2 linked regions of the Hydrogenophaga sp. SL48 genome follow. The protein of the gene in region 1 interacts with the protein of each later gene in a pairwise test. Links are inferred from orthologs where the notes say so. Each region holds a gene or a part of one and is shown on either strand. Other genes may lie near its edges.

Region 1 (15,717 bases):
GACGCACGCCAGACGAACGCCACTCGCTCCGGCTCTCCGGCAAAGCCCCATGGGCGCCGCCGACGACCCATCCATCCCCGCTACGTATGGACACGCTAGGCGTGGCCGCCCAATAGGGGGACCAGGACTCAGCGTTCACGAACCAGCTTTGGTCGACGCCGGCCGGTGTACCAGCATGGAGGATCGAGTTGAGTTCCTTCACCGTTGGCAGTCGCCAGTCGGCATACCCGCAAAGTCCGACACTGTTGACATGGTTGAGATAGCCCACGCTGTTGGTGATGGCGAGAATTTCTGCCTGAGTGGGGTTGATCCAATCGCCCCCACTCCACTTCTGCGGCAGCGCCGGGTTGTCAAGATTTGTGGTTCTGTAGAGTCCCGATCGCACGCCACTGGCGGTCTTGCCTTCCCAGACCAGACCTGTGACGTTGTCCAGAACACATTCGGATTTGTCGTAGGAGCCGCCGCCTGGCTTGGGCAACAAGCTGTAGCTCAAGGGATTGACGGCGGATCGGTGTCCATCCTGCTGGTCGTAGAAGTCCAGCACAGAAGACGCCGCGCAGTCAGTCAGAGCGCCGGACAGGTTGAGGCACTCCGTATTGGAGAAACCGGTGTGTGGCACCTTGAACTTGGGGGCGATATAGGTGGCATCCGGCACGTAGTAAGCCGCGTTTTCGAACGCATATTGCGGCAGCGTGGCGCGGACGCGGTCCTTTTCCACCTCGTCCACCGTGTAGAAGTGGACCCCCTTGTTGAACTGGTAGAAGCGGTACAGCGGCCGGTAGCCATCGCCCAGGACCTTGCTGGCGTAGTAAGCCACGCCCTCGTAGGCAAACTGGGGCAGCGATGCCTCAATGAACGCCTTCTCCTCATCGCTGATGGAGTAGAAGTGGATGCCGGTACGCCTGTTGAAGAACCGGTACACGGGACTCAACCCGCTCTGAGCCGACTCGCTGACCTGAAAGGCAATACCTTCGTACACAAACTGGGGCAGGTTGGCCGTCACCGAGTCGCGCTCCTCTGCGCTGCTGGTGTAGAAGTGGGCGCCGGACCGGGTATTGAAGAAGCGATAGACCGGAACAGTGGACAGCCCTTTGGCGAGGCGCTTGGCCAGGCCCTTCGATGGCGAACCGCCAGCCTCTGCAGCAGACTGTGCCCCGGCAAGCTCTCGCGAATTGAGCTCAGCGCCTCTCCTGATCAAGGCATCCGACTGCTCCGTCGACGTCGTGGTGTCCGCCGCGCCGTTCGTCTTGAGTTTGGCATCGGACGATACGCTTCCACCGCCACAAGCCGTCAGCACGAGCCCCATCGCGATGCCGGCCAGAATTCGCCGGCCCAACGAGCGCCCAGCCAGCAGCGCATTGGATGTGATGACCAGGTGATCCATGCTTCCTCCCTTTACTTTCAGTTTTCAGCAGATCTCCGCATCAGATGCACGATCTGTCTGATGAAGTGATCCAACGACCCAGAATGTTTCTTTCGATCATAGATGGCAAAAGCCCTGGACAGTTTCCCGTCCTGGGCTTCTTGCTGGTGTGCGTGACAGCGAATTACTTCTTGCTCGGCGGCAAGTCGGTACAAGAGCCGTGCGCCACCAGCGCCGCCATGCCGATGCTCTCGCCCAGCGTGGGGTGCGGGTGGATGGTCTTGCCGATGTCGATGGCGTCTGCGCCCAGCTTCCGGGCTGTCGTCGAACAGCAGCTTGGTCGCGCCTTCGTCGCGGCCGTTGGCAATGGCGCGGCCAGAGGCCATCCAGGGGAACAGGCCCTTCTTGACCTTGATGCCCTGGGCCTTGGCTTGGTCTTCGGTCAAGCCCACCCAGGCCACCTCGGGGTCGGTGTAGGCCACGCTGGGGATCACGCGGGCGTTGAAGGCGGCTGCGGCCAGCTCCTTGTTGCCTTGGAGTTCACCGGCAATCACTTCAGCGGCCACATGGGCCTCGTGCACCGCCTTGTGCGCCAGCATGGGCTGACCCACGATGTCGCCGATGGCGAAGGTGTGGGGCACATTGGTGCGCATCTGGATGTCGACGTTGAGAAGCCGCGGTCGGTCACGACCACGCCGACCTTGTCGGCGGCGATCTTCTTGCCATTGGGCGTGAGGCCCACGGCCTGCAACACGAGGTCGTAGACCTGCGGCGCGGGGGCGGTGCCGCCCTCTTCCGCAGCGGCAAACGTCACCTCGATGCCTTCGGGCGTGGCCTTGGCGCCCACTGTTTTTGTCTTCAACAACCCATGAACCTCCACAAACCGCTGATGAGGGCCGTTGATTCCAGCATGTCTGCGCAGCATTGCAGGCAGCTTCCGTATTGTCGAACGCCTATGAAGCAGACGGTTCCTCTTCAGACTATTTGGCAAAGCCCAATCCCAAAAGGCACGAACCACCCGCGTGCCGATACGAGCGAGTTTAAGAAGCCCGCTATAGCTTCTTCACCTGAAAGGCGCTTGAGTCTTGGACACCCCCCATTCCGGCAGCAGGGCAAGAGAGGCACGTCGTACGCTGGCGACTGCTCTGATGTTCAAAGCGGAGGGCTTGGTAGCGCGAGTTATTCCAGATCTTTTCAAAGGAATCGGTTTTCAAATTTCCCATTGACTCTTCGGGGTAATACCACCAGCCGCAAGGTACGACATTCCCATAGCAATCGATACCGATGAAGTGCCAAGGGAATGGGCAGCAGTTTCTTGTTGTTTGCTCGGTGATTTGCAGGTCGAAATAAGAACGACCCAAATGAATCAAAGACACCTCGCCTTCAATCTTAAAGTTCGGGGGAAAATTGACCGAGATACCCAATCGGCTCGCCAAAACTCTAGCCTCATCCATCATACGGTTGCAAAGTTCTTTTTCGCCTTCAAGGGTTTCGTCAAGCGTGTCTGTATTTTCGTAACGAACAACATGCGTCGCGCTGATTCCCTCTATCCCAAGTTCATGGGCCAACTGGACCATTGCCGGCAATTCACGGATGTTGGAGCGCATCAGGACAAAGTTGAAGCTCAAGTGAGGAATGTTCGTTCCATGAAGATTTTTAGCCGTTTGCAGAGCCTTGATATTTCCGATGACCTTTTCGAAACTTGAGCCAACCCGGATGCGCTCGTAGGTTGGCGCTGTGGCTCCATCAATGGAGATGGATATATGAGTTAAAGCCGACCGCAGAACTGCATCGATTCGATTTTTATTGAGGAGAAGACCATTGGTGTTGATGTACACCATTGGAACCTTGTACCGTCCGGTTATCGAAAGCAACTCCTCAAAACGCTGGTGAAGCAATGGTTCGGTGCCGATGGAAAGTGAAACCCTTTCGCAAAATGGGAAAATTTGCTCGGCAATCCGGGCAAAGTCGGCCACACTGATATCTTCCCGCTTGCGCTTATAGATACGCTCATCGCTAAAGTAACACATAATGCAACGAAGATTGCACTGATTGGTAATATCCATCTCAAGTTTGAAGGGCCTGATTCCCAGATGGGTCCGAATATTTCCTTCAGAGATGGCCTGCTGGCAAGCCTTGACGCTTCCAAAGTGTTCATGGAACTGACTCAGTAGCGACATGACCTCGCTGGGGGTTGGTTGGCGGAGAAGATATTGGTTGTAGATGTTGGCGATTTCCGTGAACAGAGGCTTACCCACCACAGAGTAAAACGCACTACGCTGGATTTCGTATTGAAGTCGATCCAGGGTTACTCCCTCTTCCGCGAGACGCGATAAATAACGAAGTTGGGAATCGATCCCAAATCGGCGATTGACAAATCGGATCACTTGAGCCGGCAGATTTCTCCATGCAACCGTTCTGAGCATATCTAAGCACCTTTTGTCTGAGCACTACAAATGACAAGAATAGCTTTTATTCTTGTTTTTAACATTCAAAATTCTTTATCAAATCCCAACTTTAGCCTCACCATGCAATGTATTTCAATTTTCAAGAGTCAAGCGACATATTCAACCTCTATCATCTCTTGGTCGTGAAATGAGGTATACGAATCGGAAATGCAGCAGCATGAAAAACCATGACATGAGGATTGTGCATCACAAGCCCGTATATCGGAATACATAGGCAACTTGTTCCGAGCCAGTTGCCCGAACTGGGCAGGTTTGACCCGTTTGGTTCTGTGGCAGTCACAGCCGCACCGGAACGATGTTGTTTTCGCATTCTTTCAACTCACCGGCTGATGCGCTGGTCGACATCGATGTCCTGCGCGAGGACAGGAATTTCAACCACATGAGGTCAAGCATTGCATGGATCTGGGGCTAACGAAGCGTCCTTGTTTGCTGAGTTTTAGGTGGTGTTGTTTGTCCGCAAGTGATTTTGGAATGTGTCCGGTCGTTGGAGATGCTGCATATGCAATGCGTGTCGCTGCGGGTCAAAGCCGCTGTCTTTTCGTTCACTAAGGAAGGTCTGCACAACACCCGCTACGGCGCGAGGTGATGCATGCAATTTCAAATGATGGCGATTTCAGGCTCACGAGGGCGCTTTGTTGGCCGATTTCGCCCTGATTCGTGGCCGTTGGCCGCATTCGGACGCACTCATCCTCGGGTCTCCTTCAAAAGCGTTCGGCGCACCATCCAGATGTTGGACAACGCAAACAGGGTGTGCAGCTGCGCCGTGTTCTTGGCCAATCCCCGGTAGCGCACCTTCACATATCCGAACTGGCGCTTGATCACCCGGAACGGGTGTTCGACCTTGGCTCGGATGCGCGCCTTGGTTTTCTCCAGCGCTTCCATGATCGAGCCCATGGGCGTTTCCTTGTCCAGCGCCTTGCGATGGCTGGGCATCATGGCCACGTACCAGTGGACCTCGGGATGGTCCTTGATCACCTCATCGCGCTTGTGAACGCCCCGGTAGCCAGAGTCGGCAAAGACATCGGTTTCGTCGCCGTGCAGCAGTTCGCTGGCCTGGGTGATGTCGTGCGCGTTGGCCGCTGTGGCCTTGACGGTGTGCACCAGGCCCGATTCGGCATCGACCCCAATATGCGCTTTCATCCCGAAGTGCCACTGGTTGCCCTTCTTGGTCTGATGCATCTCGGGGTCGCGTTCGCCGCTGTTGTTCTTGGTCGAGCTGGGGGCGGCAATGAGCGTGGCGTCGACGACCGTACCGCTCTTGAGCAGCAGGCCTTTGTCGGCCAGGGTGGCGTTGACCGTGGCAAGCAATTGCAGGCTCAAGTTGTGTTGTTCGAGCAGATGGCGAAAGCGCAGGATGGTGCTCTCGTCAGGCAAGTTCTCCTCACCCTGGTCCAGCCCCGCAAACTCTCGAAACATGGGCGTGTCGTACAGCGCCTCCTCCATCGCCGGGTCGGACAGGTTGAACCACTGCTGCAGGAAGTGAATGCGAAGCATGGTTCGCACGGCAAACGGCGGACGACCACCCTTGGCGCCAGGCGTTGGTGCATGCTGTGCAATCAGCGACACCAGCTCGGTCCACGGCACTACCAGGTTCATCTCGTCGAGGAACTCGCGCTTGCGCGTTCTCTTGGTCTTGCGCTCGAATCCGCTCTCGCCCAGGCTCATTTGCTTCATGACGTCACTGTCTCACATCGGCCCACGGCGCCGCGGTTTTGCAGACCTTCCCTAACTGACGCGCGGACCCACCTGATAGTTCGGTGCCGATTGTGCAGCCTCATACTGTCCAAGCCGTTGATCAACGCATCCACTTTGGCACATCGATGCCGATCAGGGTGGGGGCGTCCATCCCATTGCTGATTGCCCTTCTTGGTCTGGTGCGTCTCGGGGTCGCGCTCGCCGCTGCTGTTCTTGGTCGAACTGGGCGCGGCAATCAGCGTGGCATCGACCACCGTGCCGCTCTTGAGGAGCAGCCCCTTGGCCGCCAGCTTGGCGTTGACGGTGGCCAGGATCTGCAGGCTCAGGCGGTGCTTCTCCAGCAGATGGCGAAAGCGCAGGATGGTGCTCTCATCGGGCACGTAGTCCCCGCCCATGTCCAGCCCGGCGAATTCGCGAAACATCGGCGTGTCGTACAGCGCCTCTTCCATTGCCGGGTCCGACAGGTTGAACCACTGCGGCAGGAAGTGGATGCGCAGCATCGTCTGCAGAGCAAACAGCGGGCGACCGCCTTTGCCACCAGGGGCCGGCGCGTGCGGGGCAATCAGCGCCACCAGCTCCGCCAACGACACCACCAGGTTCATCTCGTCGAGGAACTCGCGCTTGCGCGTCCTCTTGCTCTTGCGCTCGAATCCGCTCTCGCCCAGGCTCATTTGCTTCATGCCGGCAATGTCTCACATCGTTCGATGGATGCCGAGGTTGTGCAGACCATCCGTGGCGGATCCAGAATCCGCGTCAGCTGGGTGCCGCCCATTGCCCGCTCGGCCACGATGGCCACCGCCTCATGGGTTGCATCATCGACCACGGTCAGGTTCTTGAGAGTGCGACCTTCAGCCGTTCGGTCAAAGACGAAGTCCATGGACCACACCTGGTTGGCAACCATCGGACGTTGCAGGGGGGTGGCGGTCAGCCAGCGGGATCTTCTTGCGCTTGCGTTTCCTGACCTGCAGACCCGCCTCGGCATACAGGCGCTCGACGCGCTTGTGGTTAACGATCTCACGGAACTGGCGCACGTCAGGTAGATCATGCCCGCACCGTACCGTCGATGGCGTTGCGCCGGGGCGATGATCTTGTCCTTCAAGGCGCTGTTTCAGTCTGCAGCGGGCTCACAACGATAGGCGCTGGCGCTCATGCCGATGACGCGCAGTGAACGGCGTTCGCTCAGTCCGCAGCCGACCATGTGGCTCACCATCTCGCGCCGTGCGGGTGCGTTCACCACTTTTTTCTCAAGGCTTCTTTCGTCACCTCGCTCTCAAGCATCGACTCGGCCAGCAGCCGTTTGAGGCGAGCGTTTTCAAGCTCGAGGTCCTTGAGGCGCTTGGCATCAGAGATGCTCATGCCACCGAACGTGTTGCGCCAGAGGTAGTAGCTGGCTTCCGAGAAACCGTGCCGACGACACAACTCGGCCACCGGCAGACCCGTCTCAGCCTCGCGCAAGAGGCCAATGATCTGCTCTTCCGTAAATCTCTTCTTCACGTCCAATCCCCTGTCCTCGGGATTGGACTCCAGATATTGAGCGTGAAAAGCACAAGGCCCGATACATTTCGGGACCGGGCCTCGTCGGGGTGTCGGGTAGGCCGTGCTACTTTTTCGACGGTGGCAAATCGGTACAAGACCCGTGCGCCACCTCCGCCGCCATGCCGATGCTTTCGCCCAGCGTGGGGTGCGGGTGGATGGTCTTGCCGATGTCGATGGCGTCTGCACCCATTTCAATGGCCAGCGCGATCTCGCCGATCATGTCGCCCGCGTGTGTGCCGACCATGCCGCCGCCGAGGATCTTGCCGTGGCCATGTGCCTCAGGGCTGTCGTCGAACAGCAGCTTGGTGACGCCTTCGTCGCGGCCGTTGGCGATGGCGCGGCCTGAAGCCGTCCAGGGGAACAGGCCCTTCTTGACCTTGATGCCCTGCGCCTTGGCCTGGTCTTCGGTGAGACCCACCCAGGCCACCTCGGGGTCGGTGTAGGCCACGCTGGGGATCACGCGGGCGTTGAAGGCGGCCGCTGCAAGCTCCTTGTTGCCCTGCAATTCACCAGCGATGACTTCCGCCGCCACGTGCGCCTCGTGCACCGCCTTGTGCGCCAGCATGGGCTGGCCCACGATGTCACCGATGGCGAAGATGTGCGGCACGTTGGTGCGCATCTGGATGTCAACGTTGATAAAGCCCCGGTCGGTCACGGCCACGCCGGCCTTGTCGGCGGCGATCTTCTTGCCGTTGGGCGTGCGGCCCACGGCCTGCAGCACCAGGTCGTAGACCTGCGGCGCGGGGGCGGTGCCGCCCTCTTCCGCTGCGGCGAACGTCACCTCGATGCCTTCGGGTGTGGCCTTGGCCCCCACCGTCTTGGTCTTGAGCATGATGTTGTCGAAGCGCTTGGCGTTCATCTTCTGCCAGATCTTGACCAGGTCGCGGTCGGCGCCCTGCATCAGGCCGTCGAGCATTTCCACCACGTCCAGGCGCGCGCCCAGGGTGCTGTAGACCGTGCCCATCTCCAGGCCGATGATGCCGCCGCCCAGGATCAACATGCGCTTGGGCACTTCCTTGAGCGCCAGCGCGCCGGTGCTGTCCACCACGCGCGGATCGTCGGGCATGAAGGGCAGGCGCACCGCCTGCGAGCCGGCGGCGATGATGCACTTCTTGAAGGCCACGACCTTCTTGCTGCCGGTCTTCTCCTGGCCGGTGCCGGTGGTCTCTTCCACTTCCACATGGTTGGGACCGACGAAGGCGCCGTAGCCGCGCACGGTGGTGACCTTGCGCATCTTGGCCATCGCGGCCAGGCCGCCGGTCAGCTTGCCGATCACCTTCTCTTTGTGGCCGCGCAGTTTGTCCACGTTGACCGAGGGTGCACCGAAGTCCACGCCGAGGTCGGCCATGTGGCTGACCTCGTCCATCACCGCGGCCACGTGCAGCAGCGCCTTGGACGGGATGCAACCCACGTTCAGGCAGACGCCACCCAGCTGGGCATAACGCTCGACCAGCACGACCTTCAGGCCGAGGTCGGCGGCGCGGAACGCCGCCGAGTAGCCGCCGGGGCCGGCGCCGAGCACGAGCACGTCGCACTCGATGTCGGCGCTGCCGCCGAAGCTGGCTGCGGCAGGGGCCACCACGGAAGCCGTCGCCGGAGCGGCAGCAGGTGTCGGCGCTGCAGCAGCGGGCGCTGCCGCTGGTACTGCAGGAGCGCTGGCAGCGCCCTCACCGTCCAGCACCAGCACCACCGAGCCTTGCTTGACCTTGTCGCCCAGCTTCACTTTGAGCTCTTTCACCACACCGGCGTGCGACGAAGGAATCTCCATCGAGGCCTTGTCGGACTCCACGGTGATCAGCGATTGCTCGGCCTTGACGGTGTCACCGGGTTTGACCAGCAACTCGATCACGGCCACTTCGTCGAAGTCGCCAATGTCGGGAACTTGAATATCGATCAGTGCCATCGTCATTCCTTAAAGAAGAACACGACGGAAGTCGCCGAGGATCTGACCGAGGTACGCGTTGAAGCGGGCCGCCGCGGCGCCGTCGATCACGCGGTGGTCCCAGGTCAGCGACAGCGGCAGCATCAGGCGCGGCTGGAAGGCCTTGCCGTCCCACACCGGTTCCATGTTGCTTTTGCAGACGCCGAGGATGGCGACTTCGGGCGCGTTGATGATGGGCGTGAAGTAACGGCCGCCAATGCCACCGAGGCTGGAGATGGTGAACGTGGCACCGCTCATTTCAGCCGGGCTCAACTTGCCGTCGCGCGCCTTCTTGGCGAGCTCGCCCATTTCCTGGCTGATCTGCAGCACACCCTTCTTGTCAGCGTCCTTGATCACCGGGACCATCAGGCCGTTGGGCGTGTCGGCCGCAAAGCCGATGTGCCAGTACTGCTTGTAGACCAGCGAGTCGCCGTCGATCGAGCTGTTGAACTCGGGGAACTTCTTGAGCGCGGCAACCGATGCCTTGATCAGAAAAGCGAGCATGGTGACCTTAACGCCGCTCTTCTCGTTCTCCTTGTTGGTGGAGACGCGGAAGGCTTCGAGGTCGGTGATGTCGGCGTCATCGTGGTTGGTGACGGCCGGGATCATGATCGCGTTGCGCAACAGGTTGGCGCCGCTGATTTTCTTGATGCGGCCCATCTCCTTGCGTTCGATGGGGCCGAACTTGGCGAAATCCACCTTCGGCCAGGGGATCAGGCCCAGCTCGGAACCACCACCGCCGGTCGATGCCGGGGCCTTGGCCTTTTGGGCGGCGGTCTGCACCGCACCGGCCATGACCGATTTGGTGAAGCCCTGCACGTCGTCCAGGGTGATGCGGCCCTTGGGGCCCTTGCCCTGCACTTCGCTCAGCGGCACGCCGAGCTCGCGGGCGAACTTGCGCACCGAGGGTGAGGCATGCGGCAGGCCCAGCGCCGGGGTGCTGGTGGGGTTGTGGGCCGGTGCGGCTTCCACCGACGCTGTGGCGGCCGCAGAAGCGGCCACGGCAGCAGCAGCGGGCGCAGCGGCCTGGGCAGCCGGTGCGGCTGCTGGGGCCGAAGCGGCGGCGCCAGCGGCGCCCTCCAGGATGGCCAGCAGGTCACCGATGTTGACCGTGTCGCCGACCTTGACCTTGAGTTCCTTCAGCACGCCGGCGTGCGACGAAGGGATCTCCATCGAAGCCTTGTCCGACTCGACCGTGATCAGGCTCTGCTCGACCTTGATGGTGTCGCCGGGCTTGACGAAGACCTCGATGACGGCGACGTCCTTGAAGTCGCCGATGTCGGGCACGAACACCTGCACCGGGCCTGAAGCCGCGGGTGCGGCCGCAGGCGCAGCAGCGGCAGCTGGCGCGGCCACCGGTGCAGGTGCGGGCGCCGCAGCAGGAGCTGCTGCAGGCGCAGGGGCGGCGGCCTCACCGGCGGCTTCCACCACCAGCACCACCGAACCCTCTTTCACCTTGTCGCCCAGCGCCACTCGCAGTTCTTTCACCACGCCAGCGGTGCTGGACGGAATTTCCATCGAGGCCTTGTCGGACTCGACCGTGATCAGCGACTGTTCGGCCTTGACCGTGTCGCCCACCTTGACCAGCAGTTCAATGACCGCCACTTCGTCGAAGTCGCCGATGTCCGGGACCTTCACTTCTACCAGTGCCATGTTGTTGTCTCCGGAAATTTATGCGTACAAGGGATTGATCTTGTCGACCTTGATGCCGTACTTCTTGATCGCCTCGGCCACCTTGGCCAACGGCAGCTTGCCCTCGTCGGCCAGCGAACGCAGGGCGGCGATGACGATGTAGTGGCGGTTGATCTCGAAGTGCTCGCGCAGCTTGCTGCGGAAGTCGCTGCGGCCAAAGCCGTCGGTGCCCAGCACCTTGTACGAACGGCCCTTGGGCATGAACGGGCGGATCTGCTCGGCGTAGTTCTTCATGTAGTCGGTGGACGCGACCACAGGGCCGGCGTGCTTCTCCAGCTGCTGCGCCACAAAAGGCACTCGCTGCGGCTCGGTCGGGTGCAGCATGTTGAAGCGCTCGGCGTCCTGGCCGTCGCGGGTCAGCTCGTTGAAGCTCGGGCAGCTCCACACATCGGCCTGCACACCCCAGTCGGCGGCCAGCAGATCCTGGGCGGCGATGCTCTCGCGCAGGATGGTGCCGGAGCCCAGCAGTTGCACGCGCTGGTCGCCCTTGGCGCCCGGCTTGCACAGGTACATGCCCTTGATGATCTGCTCTTCGGTGCCGGCGGTCAGGCCCGGCATGGCGTAGTTTTCGTTCAGCAGGGTCAGGTAGAAATACACGTTGTCCTGCTTTTCCACCATGCGCTTCAGGCCATGGTGCAGGATCACGCCCACTTCGTGCGCGAAGGTCGGGTCGTAGCTGATGCAGTTCGGGATCGTGCCGGCCAGGATGTGGCTGTGGCCGTCTTCGTGCTGCAGGCCTTCGCCGTTGAGCGTGGTGCGGCCGCTGGTACCGCCGAGCAGGAAGCCTCGCGCCTGCATGTCGCCGGCCGCCCAGGCCAGGTCGCCGATGCGCTGGAAGCCGAACATCGAGTAGTACACGTAGAACGGCACCATGATGCGGTTGCTGGTGCTGTAGCTCGTGGCCGCCGCGATCCAGCTGGACATGCCGCCGGCCTCGTTGATGCCTTCCTGCAGGATCTGACCGGCCTTGTCTTCCTTGTAGTACATGACCTGGTCTTTGTCGACCGGGGTGTAGTTCTGGCCTGCCGGGTTGTAGATGCCGATCTGACGGAACAGGCCTTCCATGCCGAAGGTGCGGGCCTCGTCCACCAGGATGGGCACCACGCGCGGACCCAGGGCCTGGTCGCGGAGCAACTGCGTCAGGAAGCGCACATAGGCTTGCGTGGTCGAGATTTCACGGCCTTCGGCGGTGGGTTCCATCACGCTCTTGAAGGTGTCGAGCGAGGGCACGGTGAAGCTCTCGTCGGCCTTGGTGCGGCGGTGCGGCAGGTATCCCCCCAGCGCCTTGCGGCGGGCGTGCAGGTACTGCATCTCCGGCGTATCGTCGGCCGGCTTGTAGAACGGCAGCTTGGGCAGCTCGCTGTCGGGGATCGGCAGGTTGAAGCGGTCGCGGAAGATCTTGATGTCTTCGTCGGTCAGCTTCTTGGTCTGGTGCACGTTGTTCTTGCCTTCGCCCGACTTGCCCATGCCAAAACCCTTGACGGTCTTGATCAGCAGCACGGTCGGCTGGCCCTTGTGGTTCACCGCCTTGTGGTACGCGGCGTAGACCTTCTGCGGGTCGTGGCCACCGCGACGCAGGTTCCAGATGTCGTCGTCGCTCAGGTGCGCCACCATCTCCAGCGCCTTGGGGTCGCGGCCGAAGAAATGCTTGCGCACGTAGGCACCGTCATTGGCCTTGAACGCCTGGTAGTCGCCGTCCAGCGTGTCCATCATGATCTTGCGCAGGGCGCCGTCCTTGTCGCGCGCCAGCAGCGGGTCCCAATTGGAGCCCCAGAGCAGCTTGATCACGTTCCAGCCGGAGCCACGGAACTCGCCTTCGAGTTCCTGGATGATCTTGCCGTTGCCGCGCACCGGGCCGTCCAGGCGCTGCAGGTTGCAGTTCACCACAAAGATCAGGTTGTCGAGGTTTTCGCGCGCGGCCAGGCTGATGGCGCCCAGCGACTCGACCTCGTCCATTTCACCGTCGCCGCAGAACACCCAGACCTTGCGGTTCTCGGTGTTGGCGATGCCGCGGGCGTGCAGGTATTTCAGGAAGCGCGCCTGGTAGATCGCCATCAGCGGGCCCAGGCCCATCGAGACGGTGGGGAACTGCCAGAACTCGGGCATCAGCTTGGGGTGCGGGTAGCTGGAGAGGCCCTTGCCGTCCACTTCCTGACGGAAATGGAGCAGTTGCTCTTCGGTCAGGCGGCCTTCGAGGTAGGCGCGGGCGTACACGCCGGGCGACACGTGGCCCTGGATGTAGAGGCAGTCGCCACCGTGGTTCTCGCTCTCGGCGTGCCAGAAGTGGTTGAAGCCGGCGCCGAACATGTGGGCCAGCGAGGCAAAGGAGCCGATGTGACCGCCCAGGTCGCCACCGTCTTCGGGGTTGTGGCGGTTGGCCTTGACCACCATCGCCATGGCGTTCCAGCGCATGTAGGCCCGCAGCCGTTCTTCGATCTCGATGTTGCCTGGGCAACGGGCTTCCTGGTCGGCCTCGATGCTGTTGACGTAGCCGGTGTTGGCCGAGAACGGCAGGTCGATGCTGTTCTGGCGGGCTTCTTCGAGCAACTGTTCCAGCAGGAAGTGCGCGCGCTCCGGCCCCTCCCGCTCGATCACGGCGGCCAGCGCCTCCATCCATTCGCGGGTTTCCTGGGAATCGGCATCCCCCACACCACGGCCATTGAGAGCGTCGGACGCTGACATGCTTGTCTCCTGTTGGTTTGAAATTGAGCTTACGGCGGGCTTCCCGCAGTGTCACGGATTTTTCCACAAAACAGCGGCAATTTCAATATGTGCTTTTATATTTCATTATGCGGAATACTGCAGATATCAAATTTATAGCAGCCTGTGGCTTTTATCCTCTTGCAGGCAGGTGCCCACACGTAAACTCGGCGCATGAAATCTGCCCCCGAAAAACCAGTCACCCCGGTGGGGAACAGCACCCCGCTGGGCTGGTGGAACCGCTGGTGGCGCAGGCTGCCGCCCTCGCGCCAGGACCGCTTTGCGACGCTGGCGCCGTTGCTCTCGGTGCTGCTCTTTCTCTCGGCCATCGCCGTGGCGATCACCTACCTGCGCTATGAAGAGCTGGAGCGCGAACAGGAAGCGGTGACCCGCGACGTCGAGTACGCACAGCAGCGCCTGAGGCTGCGGCTGCTGGAACGCCAGGAGCAGCTGATGCGTCTCGCCCGCGAGGTGGACAACAAGGAAATCAGCGCCGAAGAATTCGAGTTCCAGGCCGAGACCCTGATCAGCCAGTTTCCGGAACTTCAGGCCATCAGCTGGGTGGACGCACGGCGCACCGTGGCCGCCAGCTACACCTCCCCCAGCGCGCCGGTGAGCCTGATGCGCCTGAAGGGCGCCACCATGACCGCTGCCGAAACGGATGGGTCGTTCGAGCTGGCGCGCGATCTGCGCCAGCCCATCTACTCGCGCCCGCTGGGTGAAGACTCGCGCCAGTCCACCCTGATGCTTCAGGTGCCACTGACCGAACAGGGCCGCTTCGCCGGCACGGTGATGGGCGAGTATTCGATCGATGGCCTCATGCGCTTTGGCATGCCGCCGGAAATCATGGCCCGCTACGCCGTGGCCCTGATGGACGACCGCGGGCGGGTGCTGGCCGGCAGCCTGCAGTCGCCAAGCGCCGTGTTGCGCCTGCTGCCCTGGTCAGCGCAGCCGCTGGAACACGAGGTGCCTGTCTCGCCGGTGGGCAACGGTCTGCTGCTGAAAGCGCAGGGCTACCGCACCTCCCAGGACATCGTGGGCAGCGGCTTTTTCTGGGTCATTGGAGCCCTCTCGGCGCTGACGGTGTGGATGCTGTTGGGCACCTGGCGCCACACGCGGCGTCGCGTGCAGGCCCAGCAAGCCCTGGTGTCCGAGACCAACTTCCGCCGCGCCATGGAAAACTCCATGCTCACCGGCATGCGTGCGCTCGACATGCAGGGCCGTATCACCTATGTGAATCCCGCTTTCTGCTCGATGACCGGCTGGACCGAGGCCGAACTGGTGGGCCGCACAGCCCCCTTCCCCTACTGGCCCGATGACGACCACGACCAGCTCGCGGCCCGTCTTGACGACGAACTCAGCGGACGCTCGACGCCGGGCGGTTTTGAAGTGCGCGTGCAGCACCGCAATGGCACCATCTTCGATGCGCGCATGTACGTTTCGCCGCTGATCGACCCCAAGGGCCACCAGACCGGCTGGATGACGTCGATGACCGACATCACCGAGCCCAAGCGCATCCGCGAGGAGCTGTCCGCCTCCTACGAACGTTTCACCACCGTGCTGGAGTCACTGGACTCGGCCGTGTCGGTGGCGCCGCTGGGCAGCGACGAGATGCTGTTCGCCAACAAGATGTACCGCCTCTGGTTCGGCACCCGCGGCATGGGCCATCGCCATCTGGTCGACCTCGCAGGCAACCAGCCCACACCGAGCCCGGACAACGGCGATGCGGTGGACGCCTTCGCCGGCATGCCTACCGAAACACTCACCGATGCGGGTGCGGAAAACGCCGAGGTGTTCGTGGAAGAACTCGACCGCTGGCTGGAGGTGCGCACGCGTTACCTGACCTGGGTGGACGGTCGCCTTGCGCAGATGGTGATCGCCAGCGACATCACGCCGCGCCGCAACGCCGAAGCGCAGGCCGCGCTGCAAAACGAACGGGCCCAGACCGCCAGCCGCCTGATCACCATGGGCGAGATGGCCTCGAGCGTGGCGCATGAGCTGAACCAGCCGCTGACCGCCATCAGCAACTACTGCAACGGCATGATCTCGCGCCTGAACGAACAGCGCATCAGCAATGAAGATCTGCTGAATGCCCTGGACAAGACCGCGCGGCAGGCCCAGCGCGCGGGCCAGATCATCCAGCGCATCAAGGCCTTCGTGAAACGCAGCGAACCCAACCCGATGCCATCGGATGTGCCCACCATGGTGAGCAACGCGATCGAGCTGGCCGACATCGAGCTGCGGCGTCAGCAGGTCAGGTTGTCGCCCTATGTCGCCGCGCGCCTGCCCACGCTGATGGTGGACCCGATCCTGATCGAGCAGGTGCTGATCAACCTGCTCAA
Region 2 (15,768 bases), 420 kb from region 1 along the record:
CCACGCCAGCGTCGCATTCCGAGCGGCTTTCCACGCGGCATTTGCGCGGCAGCAGCAGGATGTTGTCGTAGTCGAATATCTCCATAAAACCAGGCTCCAGAAAACTGTTGTGAATGAACAGGGAGAGCGCTTGGCTTGGGTCCGGTCTTCTGTCGGGCGGGAATCCATCCGGCCAAAAAGAAACCGGGCGCAAGAATCTTGGGCCCGGTGGTTGATTCTAGGCGCTACGGCCGGCGCGGCACAGGGCGGCCATCGGATGGCGGGCTTATAGCGTTCATACGCAGGGACATATAGACCCGGCGCGGTGCCCCGGCTTCCTACAATCGAAGCATGTTGTTTGAAGAATCCGTTGCCCCGTCCCCGCTGCTTGCGGGCCTCAATGCCGAACAGGGCGCCGCCGTCACCCTCCCCGCCGAACACGCGCTCATCCTGGCCGGCGCCGGCTCGGGCAAGACCCGTGTGCTCACCACCCGCATCGCCTGGCTGCTGCAGACCGGGCAGGTCACGCCCGGCGGTGTGCTGGCCGTGACCTTCACCAACAAGGCCGCCAAGGAGATGATGACGCGGCTGTCCAGCATGTTGCCGGTCAACGTGCGCGGCATGTGGATCGGCACCTTCCACGGCCTGTGCAACCGCTTCCTGCGCGCGCACCACAAGCTGGCCAACCTGCCGCAGACCTTCCAGATCCTCGATACGCAAGACCAGCTCTCGGCCATCAAGCGCCTGTGCAAGCAGTTCAACGTGGACGACGAGCGTTATCCGCCCAAACAGATTCAGTATTTCATCAGCGGCTGCAAAGAAGACGGCCAGCGCCCGGGCGACGTGGTCGCGCGCGACGAAGAGACGCGCAAGAAGGTGGAGCTGTACGCGCTCTACGAAGAACAGTGCCAGCGCGAAGGTGTGGTGGATTTCGGTGAACTCATGCTGCGTTCATACGAAGTTCTGCGCGACAACGACCCGGTGCGCGAGCACTACCAGCGCCGCTTCAAACACATCCTGATCGACGAGTTCCAGGACACCAACCGCCTGCAATACGCGTGGATCAAGATGTTTTCCGCACCGCCTATCGAGGGGCTCACGCCCTCCGGCAATGCGGTGTTTGCCGTGGGCGACGACGACCAGAGCATCTACGCCTTCCGCGGCGCGCGCGTGGGCAACATGACCGACTTCGTGCGCGAGTTCCGCGTGAAGCACCAGATCAAGCTGGAGCAGAACTACCGCAGCGTCAGCAACATCCTCGACTCGGCCAACCAGCTCATCAGCCACAACAGCCACCGCCTGGGCAAGAACCTGCGCACCGACGCAGGCGCTGGCGAGCCAGTGCGCGTGTACGAGGCGGTGAGCGATTTCGCCGAGGCGCAGTGGATGGTGGACGAGATGAAGCAGCTCGCGCGCGAAGACATTCCGAAGAGCGAGATGGCCGTGCTTTACCGCAGCAACGCGCAGAGCCGCGTGGTCGAAACCGCGCTGTTCAACGCCGGCATGCCTTACCGCGTGTACGGCGGACTGCGCTTCTTCGAGCGCGCCGAAATCAAGCACGCGCTGGCCTATTTGCGCCTGCTGGAAAACGCCAACGACGACACCAGTTTCCTGCGCGTGGTGAACTTCCCGCCACGCGGCATCGGGGCGCGCAGCATCGAGCAGCTGCAGGACGTCGCGCGCACCTCGGGCTGTTCGCTGCACGACGCAGTGAGCGCTGTCACCGGCCGCGCCGGCGCGGCCATCGGCGGCTTCGTGGCCAAGCTCGATGTGCTGCGCGAGCGCTCGGTGGGCATGACACTCTCCGAGATCATCGAGCTGGTGCTGGACCACAGCGGCCTGGTGGAGCACTACCGCGCCGAACGCGAAGGGCAGGACCGGGTGGAGAACCTGGAAGAACTGGTCAGCGCGGCCAAGAGCTTTGTGGGCATTGAGGGCTTCGGCCGTGACGCGGTGGCGCGCACGGTGGACGGTTCGCCACTGACGCAGAGCCCGGCCAGCCAGGGCATCGACCCGACGCTGCCCGTGGTGGACGAGCCGCTCGCCCCCGACGCCGACACCGGCGAAACCATGAGCCCGCTCGCGGCCTTCCTCACGCACGCCGCGCTCGAATCGGGCGACAACCAGGCCCAGGCCGGGCAGGACGCGGTGCAGCTCATGACGGTGCACGCCGCCAAGGGCCTGGAGTTCGACTGCGTGTTCATCACTGGCATGGAGGAGGGCCTGTTTCCGCACGAGAACTCGATGAGCGACCGCGACGGACTGGAAGAAGAACGCCGCCTGATGTACGTGGCGATCACGCGGGCGCGCAAACGCCTGTACCTCAGCCATTCGCAGACGCGCATGCTGCACGGCCAGACGCGCTACAACATGAAGAGCCGCTTCTTCGAGGAACTGCCCGAGGCCTGCCTGAAGTGGCTCACGCCGCAGCAGCCGGCCTGGAACCCGAGCGCAGCTGGAGCGGGCGGTGGCGGTGGCTGGCAGGGCAACCGGGGTGGCTACGGCACGCGGGGTGCGGGGGCGCCCGCCGTGCTGCAGCCGGCATGGTCACCCGGCTGGGCCTCGGGCAGCGACCCCAAAGGCCTGGGGGGCAAGAGCAACCCCGAGCCCGACCGCGGCACCGACCTCAAGGCCGGCATGAAGGTGTTCCACAACAAGTTCGGCGAAGGCAAGGTGCTGGCGCTGGAAGGTGCGGGCGCCGATGCGCGCGCGCAGGTGAGCTTTTCGCGCCATGGCGTGAAGTGGCTGGCGCTGTCGGTGGCCAAGCTCACGCCGGTGGACGACTGACGGCCCATGAAAAAAACCACCGGCGCCGAAGCGCCGGTGGCTGAAAAAACTTGCGCAGACTCTGATTGCCGCGTTGGCTACCCGCGCAAGACCCGGAGAAAACGATCAGAAGTCGTGGCGCAGGCCCAGGGCGAACAGGCGGGTGTCGGCCGTCTTGGTGCCCGAACCGTTTTTCACGTTGTGCGAACGCAGGCCGCCGTACAGCTTGGTGCGCTTGGACAGGGCGTAGGTTGCGCCGACGCCGAAGCCCGATGACTTGCCGGCGGTGGAGCCACCGATTTCGGTTTTGCTGGTGGCGTAGCCGACCGACAGATTGACATTGCCCAGGGGCACGTTGACGCCCACGGTCAGTTCGTTGTCGTCGCCCTTGGCGTCATTGCCCTTGCGCGTGTTGTAGCCACCGGAGAGGCTCATCATGCCCAGGTCGTACGAACCGGCGAACATCAGGTAGTCGTTTTCCTTGCCCTTTTCCTGCTGCAGGCCCAAAGCCACGTTCAGCGGGCCGTTCTTGTAGCCGACCTTGGCACCCACCATGTTGGCGTCGACGGTGGCGTCTTCGTCCAGCGCGTATTCGATGCCGCCGTAGACACCGCCCATCGAGGGGAGGGCGTAGGTGATCTTGTTGTTGAAGCGGCTGCTGTAGTCGCCGCCCGAGCCCCAGACGCCGTTGGCGGCGGGCGTGAAGGCCGAGTCGAACACGTTGCTGCTGTAGGCCAGGCCACGCACTTCGTCATAGATGGTGGAGCTGCGGCCGAGCTTCACTTCACCGAAGCCACCCGACAGGCTGACGGTGGACTCGCCCTTCCACATCGGGTCCTGCGAGGTGCCGGTGTCGGCGTCGAGGCGGTGCTCCAGCTTGAAGCCGGCCTTCAGGCCGCCACCGAGGTCTTCGGTGCCGCGAAAGCCCAGGCGCGAGGTCGTCAGACCGCCGTCGCCGCCGTTGAACAGCTTGGTCTGGCTGCCCTTGTCGAGTTCCTTGAGGCTGCCCACCGACAGGTCCACACGACCGTAGACGGTGACAGACGATTGCGCCATGGCGGCGCCCGAGGCGGCCAGCACGGCCAGAGCGATGAGGGATTTTTTCATGGGATGTTGTCCAGAAGTTGGGTGAATGTGGAGGCGGCGAAACCCCGCCGCTCCCCACACCCGCTGCCTTGGGCAAGCAGGTGGGTGTATTTCATCGGGCGACCGCAAAAGCTCTGTGACACTCTCATTTCTTTGCCATGAATGTTGCATTGCAACAACAAGCAGTATCAAGGCCTCCCGGCATTGACCCAGCGTGTCCAGCCGGCGCCGTCGTTGTCGTTCACCACCCACAGATCGCCCTTGAACACCACCATGCCCTCGGCCTTTTCCTGCAGGTAGTTGAAGTCTTTCCGCAGGTCGCGCACCAGGGTCTTCTGCAGCGTCGCGCCTTCCGTGACGTCGGCGGCCTTCACGCTGTAAATCCGCTTGACCTCGGCGTTGATCGCCTGGCCTTCACCGCCGCCCTTGTCGCGTTCGAGCAGCAGCAGGCGCCCGTCGTCGGTGAGCTGGATTTCAGAGAGCCCCATCCAGAACTGCTGCGGGTCTTTGCTGTGCCGGTCCAGCGGGTAGAGGGCGGTGGTCCAGGTGTCGGTGGGCAGGTGCAGCTTGAGGATCGCGGCCTGCGGCCGCTTGACATCGAAGCCCCGTTGAATGGCGATGTACAGCGTCTGCCCGTCGGCGCTCGCGGTCACGCCCTCGAAGCCCGTGCCGGTCTTGGGGCTGGCGAACCGGGCCTGCACGCTGGCGGGCAGCTTCACGCGCTGCTGCACCACGCCCGAGGCGTTCACCTTGATCAGCTCGTTGCCCTCGACCGTCGCGCCCTCCGAGGCGATCCAGAAACCGTCGGCCACCTTGGCGATGCCTTCCGGGTCCACCTTCAATGCCTGGCCGTCGGTGGAGGTGAGCATGGTGACCTGATCGATCACCATGCGGCCCTGAGGCACTGGCGAAGGGTCGATCCGGAAGATGCGCGACTGGCCAAAGGCGTTGTCGGGCACGGCGTACAGGTGCGTGCCGTCGGTGGTCAGGCCCGAGAGGGCGCCCCACGGCATGCTGGCGTCCTTCGCCACCAGTTGCGGCTCGCTCGCGGCGGGTGCGCCCTGCGCGTGAAAGCGGTAGAGGTTGAGCGAGCCGTCGCCCTCGTTGGCCGTGATCAGCAGCTGCTGGCCGTCGCGCCGCTTCGTGACCGTGATCAGGCCCTCGGGCGACAGGCCGGTCGGCAGCAGCTGAACGAAATGCGGCTGTTTCGGGGCTTCGACGCGGTGCACTTCGACGAAAGCACCGCGCTCAGAACCCGCGAACAGGTAGGGCTTGCCACCGAACGTGCCCGCCGCCACGCCTTCGATCTCCACACCCTTGGCCGCCGAGCGCCCGTCGGGGTAATGGCCGTGCAACAGCGCGTTGAGCTCGGTGCGCTCGCCGGTTTCATGGACGACCTCGCCGCGGGTGTTCATGAGCGTGAAACCGCGCGCACCGGGCAGCACGCCCTCTTTGTCCTTCTTGCCGTCGCCCTCGTTGGCGGTGGCAAACACACCGGGCGCGACCCACGCCACCGCGTCGGCTTCGCGGCGGGCCGTGAAGCTGTCCTTGAACAGCACCTCCTTGTCTTTTTTCAGATCGGCGTTGCCGCTGCGGACCACGTTGCCCATGGAGAACACGCGTTCCAGCCTGGCTCGCGCCGGGTGGCTCAGATCCAGGATCGCCACCGCATTGTTCTCCTGCAGCGACACCACCGCCTTTTGAGCGCGCGCGTCGACAGACACAAACTCCGGCTGCGGGTCGTTGGGGTAGACCACGCCTGCCGTGGCCTGCAGGGCCTTCACCAGTTCGATGGACTGCACGCCGGTGCTGGCGCCACCGTAGAGGTCTTGCAGGCCCACCACGTCGATGCGGCCCGGGCGCTGGCCGTCGAGCGTGGCGTCGCCTTTGGCGTCGGTTTCTTCGTCTTCGATCGCCACCACGGCGCGCAGCGTGCGGCCCTGGCCCACCAGGGCCAGCGAATCGGGGCCCACGCCCACGGTGATGTCCTTGACGTGTTGCACCGCGCGCGGGTTGCGGATGTCGTACACGCGCAGGAACCCACGGCGCGCGTTGCTCACGTCGTCACCCATGCGCACCGCCGCCACGGCGTAGCGGCCGTCCGGGCTGATGGCGACCGACGTGGGCTCGCCCACGCCCATGCGCTGCACGTCCACGCGCGGCAGCAGCACCGGTTGTTCAGGGCGTGTGATGTCGATCAGCCCCAGCACCCCGGCGTCGGCGCTGGTGTAGACCAGCGTCATGCCGTCGGGCGTGGCCGCCACGATCTCGGCCACGCCGTCCACCGCCAGGTGGTGGACCATGGCAAACGCGCCGACGGGTGGGACCGGCTGCGCCGAGCGCGCCAGCGAGGAGAAAGCAAGGGAAGCCGCGAGGGCCGCGGTCAAGGTGCAGAGACGAAGGGTGTGCATGAGAAGGGTGGGAGGCTGGGAACAAACCGAGCAGCCTACGGTTCCCATGTGTCACCACCGTGAAGTCGCGCCCTTCAACACGCCGTCGCGGTGTGTTGGGCGAAAAAAAACCCCTGCCGGCGGACGCGGGGCAGGGGTGGTGGGGCACGCGCCGCTGGGCGCGGTGGAGGCGGCAGGTCAGTCGGCTTTCGCGACCGCCGCCTTGGGGGCTTCGGCGCCGGGCTGGGCTTTCTGGAGGGTCTCCTGCATGGACAGGTCCAGCAACACGGCCTTGCTGGTGTAGTAGCGGTCGAGCCGCCACTCGGCCATGACCTCCATGGCCAGGTTGAAATCGTCGTAGTCCAGGCTGTACAGATCCGACAGCAGGAACGGGACCTCGGATTCCAGGGCGAGCACCAGGCGCGACAAGGTGTCGGCGGCCGGTTTTCCGGACTTGTTTTCGATCAGCTTTCGGGCTTTTTTCAGGGCTCTCATGTGAACTCGCTCTCTCTCAACGGTTTGTAAATGGTTGGTTAAACCAAAGACCTAATGGTTTACCCATGGCGCACAGCATACCGGCCAGGGCAGGGGTTTTGATGACAGAAATGTGACGGAGGCGTGAAGAGACCTGCCGCTGAAGGGCCTTCAGGGAGGTCGGATGAGAGCCCGTTGCAGGCGCTGCTCACGGGCGATGGGCCGGCATGCGGGCGGGGCAGCCGGGCACGGTCCGTGGTGAGGCTCAGCCCACGCTGAAGGTGACGCTCACGCCCGCGTGATCGCTGGGGAACACACCCGAAGGCTGCGCGGGTGCGTTCAGCACCACCGACGCGCCCACACAGACCACCGGTGCCTGGGAGCAGCTGGGCATGCAGAGAACCTGGTCCAGGTTCAGGCCCTGTCCTTCGGGCGTGTGGTACGTCACCTTGGCGCCCGCGCCGGCCTGCTCGTGCGCATCGACCAGGCCCCAGGGAGGCTCCAGAAACCGGGCCAGTTCAGGCGAGTCCATGGAGGCGTTGAAGTCGCCGCAGATCAGGGCGATGTCGTGCCGTGGCATCCACACCGGGCGGCCCAGCAGGGCGCGCAACTGTTCGGCGCGCAACGCACCGCCGCCCTCCAGGTGCGACAGGTGGGCATGGACCAGCAGCACCGACCGACCCGCCACCTCCAGCGAGCAGATCTGGGCCACCCGGCCCCCATCGGCCACCGATGAAGGCAGCTCGACCCGGTCGCCGGAACGGATGGGCGAGCGCGTCAGCACGGCCAGCGACGAGAAGCTGTCCACCCACCCGCCTTGAAACCAGCGCGGCTTGCGGCGGGCCGGGGCGGTGTGCAGGTGCATGCCCAGGTGCTGTGCCAGGGTTCGGGCGGTGTCGGTGCTGCCGTCGAGCGTGGCGAAACATTCCTGCAGCGCGAACACATCGGCGTCCAGGGCCTGCATCTGCTCGCACATCGTCTCCAGGCGCCGGGGGTAGTCTCCGTCGCACTTCCAGGTGTTGAACGTGACCACCTTCAACCGGGTCGGGCCTGTGTGCAGGCTGTTCGGCTCCGGGGTCATGCGGCGTACCGGGACAGGAAGCGCCGCAGGTCGCAGAAGTCGTCCATGCGCTCGGCCAGCGTGTCGTGGTCCCAGTCCCACCAGGCGGTGGACTCGATGGCGCTGGCAATGGATCTTGTGAAGCGCTGGCGCAGGACCTTCGCCGGAGCGCCTGCCGCGATGGCGTAGGCCGGCACGTCTTTGGTGACCACCGAGTTGCTGCCGATCACGGCCCCGTTGCCGATGGTCACGCCCGGCATGATCACCACACCGTGGCCGATCCAGGTGTCGTGACCGATGCCCACGCGCTGGCGGCGGCGCCACTCGAAGAAGCTCGCATCGTCTTCCGGCGCCAGGCCGTACCTGGCGCGGCGGTAGGTGAAGTGGTGCAGCGTGGGGCGCTCCATGGGGTGGAAGCCCGGGTTGATGCGCACCATGGCCGCGATGTTGCTGAACTTGCCGATGTCGGTCGACATGATGTCGCAGCCCCGCTCCAGGTACGAGTAGTCGTCGAGCACGCTGTCGGTCAGGCGCGCGTGGTCGCCGACCTCGGTGTAGCGGCCGAAACGGCAGTCCTGGATGACGGCCGTGGGGGCGATGCTGGGCGCCAGGCCGAGCTGCCTGGCTTCGCCGACGTTGAACGATGCGATGTGGGTGAAACTCATTGAGGCCATCCGGGCAGGTTCTGAAGGTGGCTGAGAAGCTGGCGGCCCGCGTCGTCCAGCGCACCGTCGTTCAGGATCTCGATGGCGTGGGTCGGCGGCAGTGCCTGCGTGCGGTGGATGCGCGCCTCGACCTCCGCCGGGCCTTCCCGGCCGCGCGCCAGCAGGCGCTGGCGCAGGGTGTCGGGGCTGGCGGAGATGTGCACCACGGCCACCCCCGGAAAGCGCGAACGGGTGGTGTCCAGGTGACCGCGGGAGCCGTTAACGAGCACCCAGTGGCCGTGATCGAGCGGCGCGGTTTCACAGTGGCGAATGCCGTAGTGAAGCCCGTTGGCCTGCCAGTTGAGCGCGAAGGCCCCCCGTTCGCGCAAGGCCAGGAATTGCAGCTCGTCCACCGCCTCGTGCACCTCGTCGCCCGGGCGCGCCGCGCGGGTGATGGTGCGCCGCGCCCAGTGGATGGCCGGCACGGGAGTCAGGTGGTGACGCACCCAGCCCAGCACGCTGTCTTTGCCGGCGCCCGAGGGCCCGACCACGTACACGAGGCGACGGCTCATTTGTGAAAATCCCAGCGCTCGACGAACACGAAATCGGCGCCCTGGGTGGGCTCCGCGAACAGCGACAGTCCATCGAAGGGGCAGGGCGGCAGCGCTTCGAACCAGGTCTGTGCCGCCTGCTCCAGGCGCTGCACCGTTGTCTCGTCAACACCTTGCAGGTGGCCCGTGAGCGAGAGGTGGCAGCGGTAGCGCTCCAGCACGTAGGGGTAGCCCCAGCGCACCAGCAGCGCGTCTTCCTGGGTGGACAGGTTTCCCTTGCGACGGCGTCGTTCGAGTTCGTCGGACGACAGGGGCGCCGCCAGCTTGGCCAGCTGGGTCACGCAGGCGCTGGCCACCGCGTTGATGGCGTCCTTGTTGCCTTCGGGGCACAGCGCCAGGAACCCGCCCAGCTTTCGCACCCGCAGGGCCGGCATGTCAAAGGCGGTGAAGGAAGCGGCCAGCGCCCGCAGCGCCTCGCGCAGGTCGTCCAGGCCCACGCCCTCGCTCAGCACAAACGGTGCTTTCAGCGTGGCGTGCCAGCCGTAGCGCCGGGGGTCGGCGGTGAGTCGCTGTTGGGGTTCGGGCGCGAGGCCGTCGAAGCGGGGTTGTGCCAGCGGGGTGCCGGTGGCCGCGTCGCGGCCCAGCCAGCGGCTGCCCGCTTCCCACCAGGCGGAGCCGGGCGGTGGCGAGAAGTAGACCGCGAAGCGGTGGGCGTTGCTGAAGTCAACGGTCATCGTGGGTCACCGTGAGCTTGACGCGGTCGCCCGCGAACCAGGTGCTGGCGAATTCGATCGGCACGCCCGCGCCGTCGACGTTCACGCTGGTGACGAACAGCACCGGTCGGTTGACCGGCTGCTTGAGCAAGGCCGCCACTTCCGGACTCGGCAGCTGTGCCGTGATGCGGCTCTCTTTGCGGGTGTAGTCCGTCACGCCGTGGGCGGTGAAGGCGTCGGTGATGGAGCCGGTCTCGCGCAACACCGCCTCCAGCCGCTCGAAGCGCGGCAACGGGAACACGCGGTCGCTCACGTGCAGCGGCTGGCCGGCGCCCACGCCCAGCACCTGCAGGCGCAGCACCGTGCTGCGCGCGGGCAGCTGCAGGGCCTGCGCCATCGCGGCGGTGGCGCGGGTGCGCTGAGCGTCCTGCACCTCGAAGCGCCCCTGCAGACCGGCCTGCGCCATGTTCTGCCGGTGGCGCGTGCGCTTGCCAATGATCAGGTCGACCGCGAAGTCTTCGACGTAGGTGCCGCTGCCCTGCGTGATGCGCACCAGGCCCTTCTGGCACAGGCTGGCCAGCGAGCGCCGCACGGTGTGGCGGTTGACGCCGTACTGCTCGGCGAGCACATGCTCCGAGGGCAGGCGCTGGCCGGGCTCGTAAACGCCGCGCGCAATGGCCTCGGAGATTTCGTTGGCGATGCGTGCCCAGAAGCTCTGGTTTTCGCGGGGGGTGTCCGGGGGGGACGTTGGAAAGGTCAGGAGTTTTGTCATGAAAGGGACATTCGGCGGGCCTACGCTCGGGGCCTGGATTCAATTTGTCTAGACGTCTTACAAGGTACCACGGACATGTTTCATGCATTTGACAGTTCGGCGCCCAACCGGCCGAAATCTCCGCTGACCCGGCCCGACTGGATGGCGCTGCTGGCACGCGCACCGATGCCGGTGCTCGAAGCTGCGCTCGCGCCCCACAGCTCGGCTGCACCGCGCTGGTTGCGCGCTCCCGAAACCGGCCTGATGATGGTGCAGGGCCGCGCGGGCGGCACTGGCGAGCGCTTCAACCTCGGTGAAGTCACCGTGACCCGCTGTGCGCTGCGCCTGCCCGGCACCACCCCGCAGGCGCCGGTGGGCGTGGCCTATGTGATGGGCCGCTCGCACCGCCACGCACAGCTCGCGGCGCTGGCCGATGCCCTGTTGCAGGACCCGTCGCAGCAGGCCGTTCTCGATGCGCAACTGCTGCAGCCGGTGCGCGAACACCTGGCGCATCAGCAGGTGCAACGCCAGCAGCGTGTGCAGAGCACCAAGGTGGAGTTCTTCACCGTGGCGCGCGAGTCGGGCGGTGCCGACGACGAAGAGGAGGGCGCTTGATGTCTCACGATCTGTCTTCGGTGGGGGCCGGTTTTTCCCACGAGGCCTTCGGCAGCCAGGCGGTGTTCCGCTCGGCCCTGCAGGCCCTGTCGCACCCCGGCCGCTGCATCCCTGTGGAGCACGACGCCGAGCTGCCCCGCCACGGCAACGCCGCCGCGGCGGTGTTCCTGCTCGCCATGCTCGACGCCGACTGTGGCCTCTGGCTGTCGCCCTCGCTGCGCGACAGCGACGCCGCGATGTGGCTGCGCTTTCACACCGGTTGCCAGCTGGTGGAGCACGCCGCGCAGGCCCAGTTCGTCTGGGTGGGCGCTGGCGATGCGCTGCCCGCGCTGCAGAGCCTGCGCCAGGGCAGCGATCAATGCCCCGACCAGTCGGCCACCTGCGTGGTCGATGTGGGTTCCCTGTCCGCCGGTGTCGATGCAGAAGCGCAGTGCTGGACGCTCAGCGGCCCCGGCATCCGCGACCAGGCGCTGCTCGGCGTGACCGGCCTGCCCGGTGACTTTGCCGCGCAATGGGCGCTCAACCACGGCGGCTTCCCGCGCGGTGTCGACCTGTTCCTCGCCACCCACGACCAGCTCGTGGGCCTGCCGCGCACCACGCGCATCCACACCCACTCCGCTCTGGAGGCCTGAGCATGTACGTTGCCGTCAAGGGCGGAGAAACCGCCATCCTCAACAGCTACCGCCTGCTGGCCGACCAGCGCCGTGGCGACCCGGCCCAGCCCGAGCTGGGCGTGGCGCAGATCCGCGAGCAGCTCAAGCTGGCGGTCGACCGCGTCATGACCGAAGGTTCGGTGTACGACCCCGAGCTCGCCGCGCTGGCCATCAAGCAGGCCTCGGGCGATCTGATCGAGGCCATCTTCCTGCTGCGCGCCTACCGCGCCACGCTGCCGCGCCTGGGCACCACCTGCGCGCTGGACACCGCGCGCATGGCGCTGGAGCGCCGCATCTCGGCCACCTTCAAGGACCTGCCCGGTGGCCAGGTGCTCGGCCCCACCTACGACTACACACAGCGCCTGCTCGATTTCAGCCTGCTGGCCAGCGGTGCCCCGGTGGTGTCGGGCGACGCGGTCGCTGCGGCCAGCGCCCAGCCCGAGGCCACGCCGCGCGTGGTGGACCTGCTCAACCAGGAAGGCCTGATCGAAACCCGCCCGGTGCCGCCGGGCGACCCGGCACCGGTGGACCTGACGCGCGAACCCCTGCGCTTTCCCGCCGACCGCGCCACGCGGCTGCAGAACCTCGCGCGCGGCGATGAGGGCTTTCTGCTCGCCATGGCCTATTCGACCCAGCGTGGTTATGCGAACTCGCACCCCTTCGTCGGCGAAATCCGCCTCGGGCAGGTGGCGGTCGAGATCGTTCCCGAAGAGCTGGGCTTTGCCATTTCCATCGGTGACATGGAGCTGACCGAGTGCGAGATGGTCAACCAGTTCGCGGGCAGCAAGACCGAGCCGCCGCAGTTCACGCGCGGCTACGGCCTGGCCTTTGGCCACAGCGAACGCAAGGCCATGGCCATGAGCCTGGTGGACCGCGCGCTGCGTGCCGACGAACTCGGCGAGGCGGTGTTGTCGCCGGCCCAGATGCCCGAGTTCGTGCTCTCGCACAGCGACAGCCTGGAGGCCTCGGGCTTTGTGCAGCACCTGAAGCTGCCGCACTACGTGGACTTCCAGGCCGAGCTGGAGCTGGTGCGCAAGATGCGCGCCGTGGCCGCCACACAGGTCGAAAACGCCACCACCCCCAACGAAGAGGCCGCCGCATGAACGCACCCTATGAAGCCGTAGCGCTGGAGCGCCTGCCCGAGCCGGCCGTCGAACGCGCCGCCGAGGTCAACTTCGCCTACCTCGACGAGCGCACCAAGCGCATGATCCGCCGCGCCATCCTGAAGGCCGTGGCCATTCCCGGCTACCAGGTGCCGTTCGGCTCGCGCGAGATGCCGCTGCCCTACGGCTGGGGTACCGGCGGCATCCAGGTCACCGCCTCGGTGATCGGGCCGGACGACACCCTGAAGGTCATCGATCAGGGCTCGGACGACACCGTCAACGCGGTCAACATCCGGCGCTTCTTCCAGCGCACCACCGGCGTGGCCACCACCACGCGCACCGTGGATGCGACGCTGATCCAGACGCGCCACCGCATCCCAGAGATCCCGCTGGTTGAAGGCCAGGTGCTGGTCTACCAGGTGCCGGTGCCCGAACCCATGCAGCGCCTGGAGCCGCGAGAGACCGAGACCCGCACCCTGCACGGCCTGGCCGAATACGGCCTCATGCACGTGAAGCTCTACGAAGACATCGCGCGCTACGGCCACATCGCCACCACCTACGACTACCCCGTACTGGTCAACGGCCGCTACGTGATGGCGCCGTCGCCGATCCCGAAGTTCGACAACCCCAAGATGCACATGAACCCCGCCCTGCAGCTCTTTGGCGCCGGGCGCGAGAAGCGCATCTACGCCGTGCCGCCGTACACGTCGGTGGAGAGCCTGGGCTTCGAGGACCACCCGTTCGAGGTGCAGCGCTGGGACGCCGCCTGCGCCCTGTGCGGCGCCACCGATTCTTTCCTCGACGAGGTGATCACCGACGACGCTGGCGCGCGCATGCACGTGTGCTCGGACTCGGACTATTGCCAGTCGCGCCAGCCGGCTGAGGGGGACCCGTCATGAGCCTGCTGATCCGCGAAGCCACCGAAGCCGATCTGCCCGGCGTGCTGGCGCTGTACGGGCAATCGGGGCTGGACAACGACGCCGTGCTCACCCTGGCACAGGCGCGCGAGGTGTTCCAGCAGTTTGCGCGCTACCCCAGCTACCGGCTCTTCGTCGCCTGCGAGCCGTCGTTTCCCGACACCGTGATCGCCACCTACGCCCTGCTGGTGATGCACAACCTGGCGCACAACGGTGCGCCGTCTGCCATCGCCGAAGACGTGGTCGTCGCTCCCGACCGCCAGGGCCAGGGCATCGGTCGCCAACTCATGGCGCACGCCATCGAACAGGCGCGCACCGCCGGTTGCTACAAGCTGGCCCTGTCATCGAACGCCAAACGCCAGGCCGCACACGCCTTCTACGAGTCGCTGGGCTTCCAGCGCCATGGTCTGAGTTTTGTGATCGAGACTTGAAATGAACACCCCTTTGTCTTCTTCCACCCCTTTGCTGCGCGTGCGCGGCGTGGCCAAGCGCTACGGCGACCATGTCGCGCTGCACGAAGCGTCCTTCGATCTCTGGCCGGGCGAGGTGCTGGCCGTGGTGGGCGAGTCCGGCTCGGGCAAGACCACCCTGCTCAACGCCATCGCCGCGCGCACCACGCCCGACGCCGGCAGCGTCGAGTTCCTGGGCCGCGACGGCCTGCTGCAGGACGTGCACGGCATGTCGCAGGCGCAGCAACGCCTGCTGGCGCGCACCGACTGGGGCTTCGTGCACCAGAACGCGGCCGATGGCCTGCGCATGGACGTCTCGGCCGGCGCCAACGTGGGCGAGCGCCTGATGGGCCTGGGCGAGCGCCACTACGGGCGGCTGCGCTGCACCGCCGAGGAGTGGCTGCAGCGTGTCGAGATCGACCCGATCCGCATCGACGACGCACCGCGCACTTTCTCCGGCGGCATGCGCCAGCGCCTGCAGATCGCGCGCAACCTGGTCACGCAGCCGCGCCTGATCTTCATGGACGAGCCCACCTCGGGGCTGGACGTGTCGGTGCAGGCCCGCCTGCTCGACCTGATGCGCCAGCTCACGCGCCAGATGCACCTCGCCGCGATCATCGTCACGCATGACCTGGCCGTGGCCCGCCTGCTGGCCCACCGCATGATGGTGATGCAGCGCGGCCGCGTGGTCGAAGCGGGCCTCACCGACCAGGTGCTCGACGACCCCCAGCACCCCTACACCCAGCTCCTCGTCTCTTCGGTACTGCAACCATGAACCCACCCCTGCTTCAGATGAAAGGGGTGGCCAAGCGCTTCACCCTGCACCACCAGAACGGCGCCGAACTCTCGGTGCTGCACAACGTCGATCTGGAGGTGCGCCCCGGCGAATGCCTGGTGCTCGACGGCCCTTCCGGCATGGGCAAGAGCACGCTGCTCAAGCTCATCTACGCCAACTACCGCGCCACCGAAGGCCGCATCACCGTGGCGCCCCCGGGCAGCGAGCCGGTGGAGGTGACCGAGGCCTCACCGCGCGAGCTGGTGCGGCTGCGCCGCGAAAGCATCGGCTACGTGAGCCAGTTCCTGCGCGTGATTCCCCGCGTGTCGGCGCTGGACGTGGTGGCCGAAGCGCTGGTGGAAGACAGCGGCGACGACCCGGCGGCGCTGGAGGCCGCGCGCGAACAGGCGCGCGCCTGGCTCACCCGGCTGCGCATCCCTGAGCGCCTGTGGGCCTTGCCACCGGCCACGTTTTCCGGCGGCGAGCAGCAGCGCGTGAACATCGCACGCAACATGATCAAGCCGCGCCCGCTGATGCTGCTGGACGAGCCCACCGCCTCGCTCGACGCGGCCAACACCCGCACCGTGATCGAGCTGATCCAGGAAGCCGCCGCGCGCGGCGCCGCGCTGGTCGGCATCTTTCACGACGCCCATGTGGGCGACGCCGTGGCCACGCGGCGCATCAACGTCGGTGATTTCAGGAGCGCCGCATGAATCACTCAGTGAGCCCGCCCATCGTGTACAAGAACGCTCGCATGGTGTTGCCCGACGAGGTGCAGACCGGCAGCCTGTCGGTGGAGGCCGGTCGCATTGCCGGATTCGGGTCCAGCAACAGTTCGCTGC

The links.
Region 2: the proteins of lpdA (region 1) and IM738_RS11570 interact in binary tests that used the Escherichia coli proteins (3 or more experiments, as listed by UniProt). The link is inferred for Hydrogenophaga sp. SL48 from one-to-one orthologs.

The regions. Positions count from the first base shown.
Region 1 is NZ_CP063400.1:2,014,277-2,029,993, forward strand. The notes cover bases 6,547-9,543. They hold lpdA (dihydrolipoyl dehydrogenase), read right to left. Parts: upstream 8,966-9,543; coding sequence 7,127-8,965; downstream 6,547-7,126. Other genes in these bases: aceF (dihydrolipoyllysine-residue acetyltransferase), read right to left, coding at 8,975-9,543. Outside these bases: IM738_RS09575 (DUF1566 domain-containing protein), read right to left, coding at 1-1,384; IM738_RS09585 (radical SAM/SPASM domain-containing protein), read right to left, coding at 2,416-3,789; IM738_RS09590 (IS5 family transposase), read right to left, coding at 4,516-5,505; more of aceF, read right to left, coding at 9,544-10,636; aceE (pyruvate dehydrogenase (acetyl-transferring), homodimeric type), read right to left, coding at 10,655-13,357; IM738_RS09620 (PAS domain-containing sensor histidine kinase), read left to right, coding at 13,550-15,717. UniProt on the Escherichia coli protein: Lipoamide dehydrogenase is a component of the glycine cleavage system as well as of the alpha-ketoacid dehydrogenase complexes.
Region 2 is NZ_CP063400.1:2,427,263-2,443,030, reverse strand. The notes cover bases 1-3,048. They hold IM738_RS11570 (UvrD-helicase domain-containing protein), read left to right. Parts: upstream 1-330; coding sequence 331-2,766; downstream 2,767-3,048. Other genes in these bases: IM738_RS11565 (porin), read right to left, coding at 2,872-3,048; IM738_RS11575 (GMP reductase), read right to left, coding at 1-85. Also shown: more of IM738_RS11565, read right to left, coding at 3,049-3,852; IM738_RS11560 (esterase-like activity of phytase family protein), read right to left, coding at 4,020-6,242; IM738_RS11555 (hypothetical protein), read right to left, coding at 6,420-6,716; IM738_RS11550 (endonuclease/exonuclease/phosphatase family protein), read right to left, coding at 6,961-7,776; IM738_RS11545 (DapH/DapD/GlmU-related protein), read right to left, coding at 7,773-8,420; phosphonate metabolism protein/1,5-bisphosphokinase (PRPP-forming) PhnN, read right to left, coding at 8,417-8,971; IM738_RS11535 (DUF1045 domain-containing protein), read right to left, coding at 8,968-9,684; phosphonate metabolism transcriptional regulator PhnF, read right to left, coding at 9,674-10,435; phosphonate C-P lyase system protein PhnG, read left to right, coding at 10,511-11,029; phosphonate C-P lyase system protein PhnH, read left to right, coding at 11,029-11,661; IM738_RS11515 (carbon-phosphorus lyase complex subunit PhnI), read left to right, coding at 11,664-12,785; IM738_RS11510 (alpha-D-ribose 1-methylphosphonate 5-phosphate C-P-lyase PhnJ), read left to right, coding at 12,782-13,684; IM738_RS11505 (GNAT family N-acetyltransferase), read left to right, coding at 13,681-14,133; phosphonate C-P lyase system protein PhnK, read left to right, coding at 14,135-14,926; phosphonate C-P lyase system protein PhnL, read left to right, coding at 14,923-15,639; IM738_RS11490 (alpha-D-ribose 1-methylphosphonate 5-triphosphate diphosphatase), read left to right, coding at 15,636-15,768. UniProt on the Escherichia coli protein: A helicase with DNA-dependent ATPase activity. Unwinds DNA duplexes with 3'-5' polarity. Translocates on single-stranded DNA with 3'-5' polarity. Initiates unwinding more efficiently from a nicked substrate than double-stranded DNA.